Regions from separate parts of the Streptomyces sp. HUAS TT7 genome, predicted to be linked through region 2. Evidence: riboswitches for the same ligand, from Rfam matches in the RefSeq annotation. Region 2 holds a riboswitch; each other region holds the start of a gene.
What was found. A riboswitch is a leader RNA that binds a small molecule or an ion and turns the genes downstream of it on or off. The one in region 2 is predicted to bind S-adenosylmethionine.

Region 1 (4,494 bases), 1.5 Mb from region 2:
GCCCGGTGGCCGCGTCCCGGATCTCCGCGTCGTCCTCCCAGCTGTCCCAGAGCCTGCGCACTACTTCGACGTAGTCGGCCGCCTCGTCGAAGTGCGGGCGCACCGCGTCCTGCCCGGCAGGGGTGTTGTAGCCTCCGGCGGGCAGCGGGGGGATGGTCCGGCGCCCGAAGTGCGCGGCCTCGTTGGGGCGCGCGTCGATCTGCACGCGTACGCCGGCGCGGCCCGAACTCACGTAGTCGAGCGTGGCGATCGCCTTCGAGATGTGGAACGGCTCGGTGTGCGTGGTCACCACGGACGGCACCACACCGATGTGCCGGGTCAGCGGCGCGACGCGGGCGGCGATGAGGACGGCGTCGAGGCGGCCGCGCACCTGGTCGGTACGGTCATCGGGCTCGGTGAGCTGCGACGACTGGAGCCCCAGACCGTCCTCGATGGTCACGAGGTCGAGCAGTCCGTGTTCGGCCTCCGCGACGAGGCCGGCCCAGTACCCGGCGGTGAGCAGATCGCGGGGACGGGCCACCGGCTCCCGCCAGGACGCCGGATGCCAGCCGGTGCCGTCGAGAGCGACAGCGAGGTGCAGAGGAGAGGGTGATGAGGTCACGGCGGTGATGCCTTCCTGAAGATCCGTACGAGGAACCCGGCCCCGTGCGAGGGGCGCGGTCGCGAGGGAACGTCAGGGGCGACAGAGCGCGCCGGCGACGCGCAGCAGGTCGATGTGATGCCGGGAGTACAGGTGCAGACGGCGGGGCGGCACCGGATCGGCGACACGGCGACGGGACGAAAGCACCCTGCTCACCGCCCTTTCCGCCCGGTGGACCCGGGGTCCTTGCCGACCCGGCGCGGACGGCTCCCCGGCAGGGCGCCGCGCGCTCTTCAGCAGGCCCAACACCACAACTACGCCTTTCCTTCCCGGAGTTCGACCTCTTGTGTTCCGTCACGCTCTTGTTCCGTCACGGCCGACGGGGTCCTTGCCCGGGAGCGGCGGAAATCCTGCGGTGATGTGGGTGGGCGGGTGGCCGTGAGCCCAAAGGGACTGTCGAGCCCAAGCTGCCGCATCGCGACAGCGGTGGGCACAGGCGCGGGGAGCGTCAGCCTCGGCGGAGGGCGCTGCTCATGGCCGTACACAGCGCGCTGCTGACGCGCAGCAGGTCGACGGCACGGTCCGTGCACAGCGGGATGCGGCCGGGGTGCCGCCGAGCGGCCGTCCCGTCAGCTGCGCGCATCACTGTCACCGTCACTTCTCCGGGCCCGGGGGCCGCACGTCGTCCGCGGACGGTAGCCAGGCACCGAGGGGAATGTCAACGCTGCGGACCACCAGATGAGACCGCTCGCCCAAGCTTCTTGACGGCGTAACGAAGCCCGCTCAGACTGACGTGGACGGTCACGATTGTCAGCGCCCACACCGCGGTTCGCCCGCTCCAGTGGTCATCGGCCCCGGCCCGCTGACAGGCAACCCTTCCGCCGCGACGGGGTGCCCCGGGTGACGACCGGGTCCCGTCGGCACCGGCGGGGCAAGCGTGGTCTCGCGTCTCGCGAGCCCCGGAGGTGAGACGGGTGGACATGCCCAGGAGCGGCTTGACCAGGCGCCTGCACATCGATCTCCAGCGCGTCTCCAGCGCTTACTGATCCGCGACGGATCTGCGTCTGATCCGTCATCGACCCGCGTCTGGTCCGCCGATTCCGCGCGATGCGGACGATCACCGACCGACGCAGCCGCCCCCGCATCCAGCCGCTGACGCCACCAAGCCGCAGTGGCATCTCATTCCCAGGGAGAGTCATGCCCGAGACCGTTTCCCGCATGTCCCGCACCGCCGCCTCCACCGGATGTCAGTCGCCGGCGCCCGCTTCGCTTCCGCGCCCCGGCACGATCACGACGGTCCCCCACCCTCGTCGTTTCCGCAGCCGGATCGGCGTCGGCGCGGCCGGCGGCTTCTATCCCGCGCCCCGGCGCTACGACCTGTTTCTGTGCGGGAGTTGTCCCAGGTCGCTGCGCATCTCGATCACCCTCGACCTGCTCGGTCTGCGCGAGTCGGTCGCCACGACACTCCTGACCTCCCTTGCCGCGACCCCCGACGGCTACGCCGAGCTGCACCGCGCGTACGAGACCACGGTCTACCACTTCGACGGACCCCTGACAGCGCCCGCGCTGCGCGACCGCTGGAGCGGACGGATCGTCAGCAACCACACCCCCGACATCCTCCGCGACCTGGCGGGCCCCCTCGCCGGTGAGGAAGGCGCCCGGCACGCCGCTCTCCGGCCGCCGCACCTCGTCGCGGACATCGAAGCCTTGCGCACCCTGCTGGACCGGGACGTCACTCCGGCCGCGCCGTCCTCGGCGCGACAGGCGGCACTGGCCCTCCTCGACCGCAGCCTCGCCCGCCATCCCTGCGCGCTGGGAACGGAGTTGACAGCCGCGGACGTGGACCTGTGGGTGGCGCTCGTCCACCTCGACCGGGACGAGCTGAGGTGTGCACCCCCCAGGCTCGGGGACTATGTGCGACGGCTCGGCGACCGTCCCGCTTTCCGGAACGCGATCAAGACGGTGTTGCCATCGAACACGCTGGGCAGGGAGCGGCATTGACCGGATGACCGGACGGTGACCGGTTTGGTTTCCCCGGGGGCGTCGTGGCCGGATCTCCCCCTGTCTTCCTCTCGGGCCGCTCTGCCAGGGCGCCGCCTTCGTCTTCGAGCCGAGAGGAACGACCACCATGAGTGAGGGCAGATGTGGGTCTGTCCGGTGATCAGCCCTGCTGGAAATGGCTGGGCCTGTCCTCCCGCAGGACCAGGCGGCCGAGACGGGCTGCCTCGGTGCGGGGCATGAGGGTCCATGTGCCGTCGGTGCGGCGCAGGGCCGCCGAGTGCCAGGGGGTCGTCCAGGCGTCGGGGGCGTCGAGGAGACGGATGCCGAACTTGGGGGCGCCTACCGGTTGGGGGTGGATGGACAGGCGCACGCAGCGGGGGTGGCGCTCGGCGATCAGGTCGCCCCAGGCGCGGCTGCGCTGGATGACGCCGTAGGCACGCCGGCGGCACTCGCGTTGGAGGGCGGAGCGGGTGCCGGTGAAGCCGGCCGTGTCTTCGACCAGGAAGCGGGTGATGCCCCGGTAGAGGGCGAGGGTGTTCTCGTCCGTACGCACCTCGGCGCGCAGGGCCTCGGCCGTGGGTGCGTACCGCTCGTGGACGTGGGCGCGTTTCGTGTGGTGCGGGAGGTCGCCGAGTACATCGCGGAGGTCGAACACCGACAGGCGGCTGAGGCCCAGGTCGGCTATGACTCGGCGGAGTCCGTCGGCGTACGCGTCGATGTGCGCGTCCGGGACTCGGATCAGATCGCCGAAGATGTGGCCGTCCGAGCAGATGACCACGTGCGCGCCGGGTGGATAGATGCGCTGGATCTCGCCACACAGGGTGTCCAAGAAGCGGAGAGAAAGGAGTTCTCCCTGGTCGGGGAGGTGGCCCAGGACCTTCGCCGGGTTGGGGGACTTGCAGGGGAAGCCCGGAAGCGTGAAGACGATGGGGGCGCCTTCGCGTATGTACGCGGCGATCTGCCGGAGTTGGTGAGGGAACGCCTCCGCTCTCACGCGGGTGTTGTCCGTACTTCGGTGGTGAGGCAGCAGCAGGTTCAGGATGGAGGCGCCGAGGGTCGTGGGGAGGGCGCCGGGGGCTGTCGTCAGCAGCGTCATGTCGTTCCTCCGGAGGGGACGCGGGCATGGCGGGACGGCGCCGTGGCGGGAGGGGCCCGGGCGCCGTTCGGGCGGGGGGGGATCAGGCAGGGGTGTGGGGGCTGCCCGTGCCGAGACGGGCAGTGGGTGTCAGCCGCGGCGGTCGTAGCCGACCGGCAGACGGTTGGTGCCGCGGCCCAGGACGGCCGGGATCCACTCGATGTCCTCGTCCGGGATGGTCAGGTGGAGGCCCGGAAGGCGGGTCAGCAGGGTGCCGAGGGCGATCTGGAGTTCCGTGCGGGCGAGGGCGGCTCCGGGGCAGAAGTGGATGCCGTGGCCGAAGGCGAGGTGAGGGTTGGGAGTGCGCTCCAGGTCGAGGATGTCGGGGTCGGGGAAGCGGCGCGGGTCGCGGTTGGCGGCACACAGGGAGACGATCACCGAGTCGCCGGCCGGGACGCGGGTGCCGTACAGGTCGTCGTCCTCGGCGAGGAAGCGCCAGGTCGCGAGTTCGAAGGCGCTGTCATAGCGCAGGAGTTCCTCGACCGCGCGGGGCAGGAGGGACGGGTCCTCGCGGAGGCGGGTGAGCTGGGCCGGGTTGCGGAAGAGGGCGATCAGGGCGGTGGTGATCTGGTTGGTGACCGGCTCCTGTCCAGCGACGAGGAGCTGGAAAATCATGGAGTCCAGTTCCTCCTGCGCCAGTTCGCGGCGGTCGCGAGCCACGACGAGGCGGCTGAGCAGGTCGTCGTCCCCGTGCTCGCGCTTGTGGGCGACGACCTCGGCGATGTAGCTCTGCAGGCCGTGCAGCCGCGCCTCGTACAACGGTCGTCCGGGGTCGGTG
Region 2 (4,494 bases):
CCTGGCAGAGTGCGGTACGGGCATACCCAGCCTGTCATGGGGGTCCCCCCTGGCCCTTAAGGCCTTGGGGGAGATTGAGGACGAGCGCCCTTAAGGCACGAACGAGGTCCGGGGCGGAGCCCCGGGGATTCCGGGGGCGACAGCCCCCGGTAGGCGTGGCCCGGCGGGGTTTACACCGCCGGGACGCAGCGCCCGGCCTCCGTGCGGTACTGCCACTTCGCCCCCTGGGTGACCAGCTCCCGTACCGCCCGCACGAAGCGGTCGACGTGCTCGTCCGGGGTACCCGCCCCGAAGCTGACCCGGATCGCGTTGAGCGAGCGCTCTCCCGGCTCCGCCTCGGGCGCCCCGCACTCGCCCGGGTCCTGCGGGTCGCTGCCGAGCAGGGTGCGCACCAGCGGGTGGGCGCAGAAGAGGCCGTCGCGCACCCCGATCCCGTACTCCGCGGACAGCGCCGCCGCGAAGTGCGAGCTGTTCCAGCCGTCGACGACGAACGAGATGACGCCGACCCGGGGCGCGTCGTCGCCGAACAGGGACAGGACCCGCACCTCGGGCACCTCCGCCAGGCCGGCCCGCACCTTCGCGATCAGGTGCCGCTCCCGCTCGACCAGCGAGTCGAAGCCGGCCTCGGTCAGCGCCTTGCAGGCGGAGGCGATGGAGTAGACGCCGATGACGTTGGGCGACCCGGCCTCGTGGCGGGCGGCCGTGGTGTGCCACTCGACGTCCACGCCGCCGTCGGCGCGCCGCGCGACCTTCTTGGAGGCGCCGCCGCCGGCCAGGTACGGCTCGGACTCCTGGAGCCAGTCCGCGCGCCCGGCGAGCACGCCCGAGCCGAACGGCGCGTACAGCTTGTGCCCGGAGAAGGCGATCCAGTCGACGTCCAACTCCCGTACGGAGACGGGGTGATGGGGCGCGAGCTGGGCGGCGTCGAGGACGATGCGGGCGCCGTGGGCGTGCGCCGCGGCGGCGAGTTCCCTCACCGGCCACAGCTCACCGGTGACGTTGGACGCGCCGGTGACGCACACGAGCGCCGGGCCGTAGGGGTCGCGGTCGGCGAGCGCGCGCTCCAGGGTCTCGACGGCCTGCTGCGGGGTGCGCGGCGCGTTCAGGTACGTCACGCGGGCGTCGCGCCACGGCAGCAGCGAGGCGTGGTGCTCGGTCTCGAAGACGAAGACCTCGCAGTTCGCCGGGATCACCTGGGCGAGCAGATTCAGCGAGTCCGTGGTGGAGCGGGTGAACACGACTTGGTCGCCGGGGCGGCAGTCGAGGAACTCGGCCACCGTCTCGCGGCTGTTCTCGAACAGGTCGGTGGAGAGCTGCGAGAGGTAGCCGGCCCCGCGGTGCACGCTGCCGTAGTAGGGGGCGTACGCGGCGACGTCGTCCCAGACCCGCTGGAGGGCGGGCGCGCTCGCCGCGTAGTCGAGGGCGGCGTAGGTCACCTCGCCACCGGTGACCAGCGGCACGGTGACATCGTGGCCGAGCACCGGCAGCGGCGCCGCACAGCAGGGGTCGGCGGACTCGACGGCGGCGGAAGCGGTGACGGTGGCGGCAGGGCGTGCGGACATGGCGGTATCTCCCGGCAGGAAAAGGCGAGTTGACTTCGGATCCCGGGTACGGCGGCGCGACCCTGCATCGAGCGAGAGGGTTCGACTGCCTTGCCGTGTACGGGTGTTGACCTCGAACACGCAGCCCGAAGAAGGGTGCGCGGAGGGTGTGAAGAAGGGGCGGTACGCCCTATCGCATTCGCTTGCTCACGAGACTGCTCCCTTGAGGACCAGGACCCCAGGGCTGTGACATCACGCGATGTCCAGGGGTCCGCGCTTGCCGTAGGCCTTGCTGCCTACGACCTGGTCTTCACCCGGGGCACCCCGCCACGGACGGAGGGTTGCCGGACAGCGAGCCGGGGCCTAAATCGCTGTCACTCATGACCTTGAACAGCATCCTGCCACAGGTCCCGGCGTGCGCAAGGCACAGTCCGCGATCTGGACTGCGCCTTGCGTCACATCCCGTACGGAAAGGACGTACGGCTCCGTACGGCTCAGGACTTACGGACCGGGACGTACGGCTCAGGCGTTGCTGGCCGCGACCCACCGCTGCAGGGCGCGCCGGGCCGACCCCGAGTCGATGGCCTCGGCGGCCCGGGCCATCGCGGCGCCGAGCTGCCCCGCGAGCGGGCCCTGCCCCGGTTCGAGGGCGACCAGGGCCGCCGCCGAGTTGAGCAGCACCGCGTCCCGCACCGGCCCGCGCTCGCCCGCGAGGAGGCGGCGGGCGACATCGGCGTTGTACGAGGAGTCCGCGCCGCGCAGCGCCTCGATGGGCACCGTCTCGATGCCGACGTCCCGCGGGTCGAAGGCCTCCTCGCGCACATGGCCGTCGCGCACCACCCACACCCGGGACGTACCGGTGGTGGTCAGCTCGTCGAGGCCGTCGTCGCCGCGGAAGACCAGCGCGGAGGAGCCGCGTTCGGCGAGCACGCCCGCCACGATGGGCGCCATCCGCGCGTCCGCGACCCCGGTCGCCTGGGCCCGTACCCGGGCCGGATTGGTCAGCGGGCCGAGGAAGTTGAACGTGGTGCGGATGCCCATCTCGCGGCGGGCCGCGGCGACGTAGCGCAGCGCCGGGTGGAACTTCACGGCGAAGCAGAATGTGATGCCGGCCTCCTCCGCGACCTCGACGACCCGCTGCGGGGTGAGGTCGAGGTTTACGCCGAGCTTCTCCAGTACGTCGGAGGCGCCACTGGCCGAGGAGGCGGCCCGGTTGCCGTGCTTGACGACCTTGGCGCCGGTGCCGGCCACCACGATCGCCGACATGGTGGAGATGTTGACGGTCTTGGCGTTGTCGCCGCCGGTGCCGACGATGTCCACGCTGGGGCCCGGCACCTCGATGAGGTTGGCGTGCTCGTACATGGTGCGCACCAGGCCGGTGATCTCGGCGACGGTCTCGCCCTTGGCGCGCAGGGCCACCGCGAAGGCGGCGATCTGGGCGTCGGTGGCCTCGCCCCGCATGATCCTGTCCATCGCCCAGGCGGTCACGTCGGCGCTCTGGTCGGTGCCGCTCAGGAGCGCGTCCAGGACGCCCGGCCAGGAGTGGGCCGCCACGGTGTCGCCTCCGGTGGGGGGAACAGCGCTCATGCTCGCTCCTGGTGGTCAGGGGACTGGATACCGCCCGCAAGCCTATCGACAGGGGCGGGGCACCCCGCGCCCGTGCCCGCAGTGCGGACGTGCGAAAGGCCGCGTACGCAAAAGACCCCGGCCCGGCACCCGTGAAGGGGCCGGGCCGGAGCCTCGGTTGTGGCGACCGTCAGGTCAAGCAGAGATCAGTGGTGGCCGTGGCCGCTCGTGATCTCTTCGTACTCCTCGGCCGTCGGCTTGGGGATCTGGTTCCCCTCGCCGAAGTAGCCCTTGCTGAGCTTGGCGCGCAGCTTCTGCGTCCGCGAGATCTTGCGGGCGACACCGTTCTCGTCGACCGTCGGGCCGATCTCGGCCGGCTTGTACTGCTCGTGCGCCGTGAGCTTGTAGCGCGCATTGGCGTCCAGCGGCTCGTGGACCTCGATGAACTCACCGTGCGGCAGCCGCTTGATGATGCCGGACTCGCGTCCGTGCAGCACCTTCTCGGCGTCGCGGCGCTGCAGACCCAGGCAGATCCGCTTGGTGGCGACGAACGCGAGGACCGGGGCCACGAAGAACGCGATCCGCACGAACCAGGTGATGACGTTGATCGAGAGGTGGAAGTGGGTCGCCCAGAGGTCGTTTCCACCACCGATGAGCAGCACCATGTACCAGGTGATCCACGCGACACCGAACGCGGTACGGGTCGGCGCGTTGCGCGGCCGGTCCGCGATGTGGTGCTCGCGCTTGTCGCCGGTGATCCAGGACTCGATGAACGGGTACACCGCGATGGTCGCCAGGACCAGCGGGAAGATCACCAGCGGAATGAACACACCCAGGACGAGCGTGTGGCCCCACAGGTTGATCTCCCAGCCCGGCATCACACGGATGAGGCCTTCGGAGAAGCCCATGTACCAGTCGGGCTGGGCGCCGGTGGACACCTGGTCCGGACGGTAGGGGCCGATCGCCCAGATCGGGTTGATCGAGGCGATCGCCGCGACCACCGCGATGACACCGAAGACCAGGAAGAAGAAGCCGCCCGCCTTCGCCATGTACACCGGGAGCAGCGGCATGCCGACGACGTTCTTGTTCGTACGTCCCGGACCCGCGAACTGGGTGTGCTTGTGGTAGAAGACCAGGATCAGGTGAGCCACCATCAGGCCGAGCATGATGCCCGGCAGCAGCAGGATGTGGACCGAGTAGAACCGAGCCACGAAGTCCCCGCCGGGGAACTCGCCGCCGAAGAGGAAGAACGACAGGTACGTGCCGACGATCGGCACGGACATGATCGCGCCCTCCATGAAGCGGACACCGGTGCCCGAAAGGAGGTCGTCCGGGAGCGAGTAACCGGTGAAGCCGGTGAACATGCCCAGGACGAACAGCAGGAAGC
Region 3 (4,494 bases), 2.3 Mb from region 2:
GGACGGGGTTGACGAGGGCGACGTCCGCGAGCCGGTACGCGGCGAGCGACCGGGCGAAGTCGTCCTGGACGTGAAGGACGACAGGAGTCCAACCCGGCACCGCGTAAACGGAGTTGATCTCATCGGCCACCCGCCCCACCTCCTCCGTGTACTCCCGGTACACCGCCAGATCCTGCCGAGAGGGATACGCGAAGGCCACGTGCACGACCCGCTCCCGCCACTCCGGGTGCGTGTCCAGCAGATGCCGGTACGCGAGGAGCCCCCGCACGATGTTCTTGGACAGCTCGGTGCGGTCGACCCGCACGATGGTCCGGCGGCCCTCCCCGACCTGCTCGCGCAGAGCGGCCATGCGCTCCTCGACATCGGCCTCGTGCGCACGCCGCCGCAGGAAGTCGCCGTCCGCGCCGAGCGGATGCACGGCGAGGTCGGTCTCGCGGGCAGCGCGTTCCCCACTCGCCCCATGCCGGAAGAAAACCCGCCCCTCCCCGCCGGGCGAGCCGACCACCTCCCCCTCCTCCGCCCCCAGCACCCCCGAGACCGACCCCGCGAACGCGGAGGCCCACCGCCAGGTGAGGAACCCCAGCCGGTCCGCCCCCAGCATCCCCCGCAGCAACTGCCGCGCGATGTCGTCCGGGAGCATCCGGAAGTAGTCCACCGGCGCCCACGGCGTGTGCGAGAAGTGGGCGATGCGCAGATCGGGGCGGAGCGAGCGGAGCATCCCCGGCACCAGGGCCAGGTGGTAGTCCTGCACCAGGACGCGCGCCCCGTCCGCCGCCTCCGCCGCCAGCGCCTCGGCGAAGGCGCGGTTGTACGCCTCGTACGACGCCCACTGCCGCCGGAACTCCGCGTCGAAGACCGGCTCGAACGGCGTCTGGTACAGCATGTGCTGGACGAACCACAGCACCGAGTTCGCGATGCCGTTGTACGCGTCGGAGAAGACGGCCGGGTCGATGTCCAGCATCCGGGCGCCCGTCTCACCCACGCCGCGCCGCACCGCCTCGCGGTCACCGTCGCCGAGCGCCGCGCACACCCACACCGACTCCACGTCGGAGCCGATCGCGCTCAGCCCGGAGACGAGCCCGCCCCCGCCCCGCCTGGATTCGAGGGACCCGTCCTCCTTCAGCGCGTACGAGACGGGGCCGCGATTCGACGCGACGAGTACCTGGGCCCTGGGGGTGGCGTGCGCGGTGACCATGTTGCGGAACCTAGCCCGCCCCGCAACCCCTCAAACACGCGTACGCCCGCCCCCGGGAGCGGGATCCGGCCGTCCTACGCCGCCCGGTGCACCGCGTATTCCTCGATGTCCCGCATGGGCGGCCGCTCCTCCGTGTCCACGGCGTACGTATGCGGCACGAAGCCGTGCTCACCGCGCTCGAACTGGGTCAGCTCCGGCCGTACGAGATGGCCACGGGACAGCCTCAGCTGCGCGGTGCGGTAGATCGTGGCGGCCATCCTGCCGAGCGCCTGCCCGTCCTGGTGGCGGTGCTTGCGTACGCCCACGTCGACCTGCGCCAGCGCGTCGAGCCCCACCGTATGCAGCGAGTCGACGAGCAGCGCGAGCTCCACCCCGTACCCGACGGGGAACGGAAGCCGCTCCAGGAGCGAGCGCCTCGCCGCGTACTCGCCCCCCAACGGCTGGACGATTCCGGCCAGTTGGGGCCAGTGGAGATTGAGCAGCGGCCGCGCCACCAGCTCGGTGACCCGGCCCCCCTGGCCCGCCGTCTCCCCCAAGGGGCGGTCCTCGCCGAAGGGGCGGTCGTACATCGCCTTGACGAAGTCCACGTCCGGGTCGGTCAGGAGCGGCCCGACGATCCCGGAGACGAACCCCGCGTCGAAGTCCTTCAGGTCCGCGTCGATGAAGCACACGATGTCGCCGCTGGTCACGAGCAGCGAGCGCCACAGCACCTCGCCCTTGCCGGGCAGCGCGGGTATGCGCGGCAGGATCGAGTCCCGGTGGACGACCCGGGCGCCGGCCTCCGCCGCGACCTCGGCCGTACGGTCGCCGGACCCGGAGTCGATCACCACGAGCTCGTCGACCAGGGGCACCGAATCGGTCATCAGCCCGCGCCGGATCGCGGCCACGATGTCACCGACGGTGGCCTCCTCGTCGAGGGCGGGCAGTACGACACTGACGGTCGTACCCGTGCGCTGTTTCGCGGCCAGGATCCGCTCGATCGGCCGCTCCGTCGCGGACCAGGAACGCCTGCTCAGCCAGCGCTCCACCTCTTCCAGCACGGTTCCTGGCCTCCTCATGTGATCCATCTCGCGGTTCGGACGACTATCTCAACCGTCCCGGCCTTCGGTTACAGTCTTGAACAACGCGGATGACCGTCGCATGTCGGGGGTCGTCGTCACGCTGACAATCGAATACCGCTCATCCAGAGGGGCAGAGGGAAACGGCCCGTTGAAGCCCCGGCAACCCTCCAGTCGGTTCTCGTCGATCTCCACGATCCAAGACACGAGGCCACCGGCTAGGGAAGGTGCCAAATCCGTCTCATGGCGATGTTCGCCATGAGGAAGATGAGGAGAAAGGGCCTCCCCTCCATGTCTGCACAGACTGTCGAAAACCGTACCGCTGCCGACAATGCCGTTGATCTCGGTCCGGCGTCCGGGCTTTCCTGCCGCGAGTGCGGCCAGCGTTTCGAACTTGGCCCGATCTTCGCCTGCGAACTGTGTTTCGGACCGCTCGAAGTGGCTTATGACCTGCCGCTCGGCGACCCCGAGGCGCTGCGCAAGCAGATCGAGGCGGGCCCCGAGAACATCTGGCGTTACGCGCCGCTGCTGCCCGTCCCCGCCGACGTCGCCGACAAGCCGAACCTGAACCCCGGCTTCACCAAGCTCGTCAAGGCCGAGAACCTGGCGCGCGAGCTGGGCGTCGAGCCCGGCAAGCTGTTCGTCAAGGACGACTCCGGCAACCCGACGCACTCCTTCAAGGACCGCGTCGTCGCCCAGGCCCTGGAGGCCGCGCGCGCCTTCGGCTTCACCACGCTCTCCTGCTCCTCCACCGGAAACCTCGCGGGCGCGGTCGGCGCCGCCGCCGCGCGGGCCGGCTTCCGCTCCTGCGTGTTCATCCCGCACGACCTGGAGCAGGGCAAGGTCGTCATGGCCGCGGTGTACGGCGGCGAGCTCGTCGGCATCGAGGGCAACTACGACGACGTGAACCGCTTCTGCTCCGAGCTCATCGGCGACCCGCTGGGCGAGGGCTGGGGCTTCGTCAACGTCAACCTGCGGCCGTACTACGGCGAGGGCTCCAAGACGCTGGCGTACGAGATCTGCGAGCAGCTCGGCTGGCGGCTGCCGGACCAACTGGTCATCCCGATCGCCTCGGGCTCCCAGCTCACCAAGATCGACAAGGGCCTCCAGGAGCTCATCAAGCTCGGCCTCGTCGAGGACAAGCCGTACAAGATCTTCGGCGCGCAGGCCGAGGGCTGCTCCCCGGTGTCGACCGCCTTCAAGGCCGGTCACGACGTCGTACGCCCCCAGAAGCCGGACACCATCGCCAAGTCGCTCGCGATCGGCAACCCGGCGGACGGCCCGTACGTCCTGGACATCGCGCGCCGTACGGGCGGTGCGGTGGAGGACGTGAACGACGGGCAGATCGTCGACGCGATCAAGCTCCTCGCCCGGACCGAGGGCATCTTCGCGGAGACCGCGGGTGGCGTGACGGTGGGCGTCACCAAGAAGCTCATCGAGGCCGGTCTGATCGACCCGTCGCTCACCACGGTCGTGCTCAACACCGGTGACGGGCTCAAGACCCTGGACGCGGTGGCCGCCACGTCCCAGGCGACCGCGACCATCCGCCCGAGCCTGGACGCCTTCCGAGAAGCCGGCCTCGCCCACTGAGCCGCTGCCGGACGGGGCCCAGCCCGCTGAGCCACTGCTGAACGAAGAGGAGCACCGAACCATGAGCGTGAACGTCCGCATCCCCACGATTCTCCGCACCTACACCGGCGGCCGGGCCGAGGTCGCCGCCGAGGGCGCCACCCTCGCCGAGGTCATCGCCGACCTGGAGAAGAACCACACCGGCATCGCCGCGCGCGTCCTGGACGACCAGGGCAAACTGCGCCGCTTCGTCAACGTGTACGTCAACGACGACGACGTGCGCTTCGAGCAGGGCCTGCAGACGGCCACCCCGGAGGGCGCCGGCGTCTCGATCATCCCGGCGGTCGCGGGCGGCTGACCGCCGGCGCACGTAACTAAATCCGTACCCACAGTTGAACCCAGAGTTGCCCTCTCCGCACGAGAAGCGGAGGGGGCAATTCAGCATGGTTGAGCGGGGTACAGTTGGGGAAGCGCCTTCGCTTCGAGTGCCAAGTGCATATGAGAACGCGACAACATGAGGTCAAAGTGTGTGTGTCCTTTGTGCCTTAAGTGCGCTTTGCCCGGCCCGACTTGCCCCGGAATGTTGAATTCACGGCATTCCGCTCTCGGCGCGTGCCCGGAATTCTCGTCCGATTGACCTGTTGCAGAGGGCAGTTGGGCAGATACATTCAG

Region 1: it holds a riboswitch for S-adenosylmethionine, as region 2 does, so the genes downstream of both, ACSHXC_RS35385 (putative leader peptide) here and ACSHXC_RS28220 (aminotransferase class V-fold PLP-dependent enzyme) in region 2, are expected to answer to the same signal.
Region 3: it holds a riboswitch for S-adenosylmethionine, as region 2 does, so the genes downstream of both, thrC (threonine synthase) here and ACSHXC_RS28220 (aminotransferase class V-fold PLP-dependent enzyme) in region 2, are expected to answer to the same signal.

The regions. Positions count from the first base shown of each region.
Region 1 is NZ_CP196175.1:7,798,339-7,802,832, reverse strand. It holds gene ACSHXC_RS35400 (LLM class flavin-dependent oxidoreductase) at 1-601, opposite strand, end outside; gene ACSHXC_RS35395 (putative leader peptide) at 674-796, opposite strand; gene ACSHXC_RS35390 (hypothetical protein) at 1,089-1,223, opposite strand; SAM riboswitch class IV at 1,380-1,524, shown strand; gene ACSHXC_RS35385 (putative leader peptide) at 1,561-1,626, shown strand; gene ACSHXC_RS35380 (hypothetical protein) at 1,778-2,581, shown strand; gene ACSHXC_RS35375 (L-tyrosine/L-tryptophan isonitrile synthase family protein) at 2,742-3,677, opposite strand; gene ACSHXC_RS35370 (cytochrome P450 family protein) at 3,807-4,494, opposite strand, start outside.
Region 2 is NZ_CP196175.1:6,272,597-6,277,090, reverse strand. It holds gene ACSHXC_RS28220 (aminotransferase class V-fold PLP-dependent enzyme) at 171-1,562, opposite strand; SAM riboswitch class IV at 1,810-1,927, opposite strand; gene trpD (anthranilate phosphoribosyltransferase) at 2,064-3,128, opposite strand; gene qcrB (cytochrome bc1 complex cytochrome b subunit) at 3,314-4,494, opposite strand, start outside.
Region 3 is NZ_CP196175.1:3,959,992-3,964,485, reverse strand. It holds gene ACSHXC_RS17840 (alpha,alpha-trehalose-phosphate synthase (UDP-forming)) at 1-1,195, opposite strand, end outside; gene ACSHXC_RS17835 (glucosyl-3-phosphoglycerate synthase) at 1,270-2,235, opposite strand; SAM riboswitch class I at 2,372-2,527, shown strand; gene thrC (threonine synthase) at 2,545-3,843, shown strand; gene ACSHXC_RS17825 (MoaD/ThiS family protein) at 3,905-4,180, shown strand.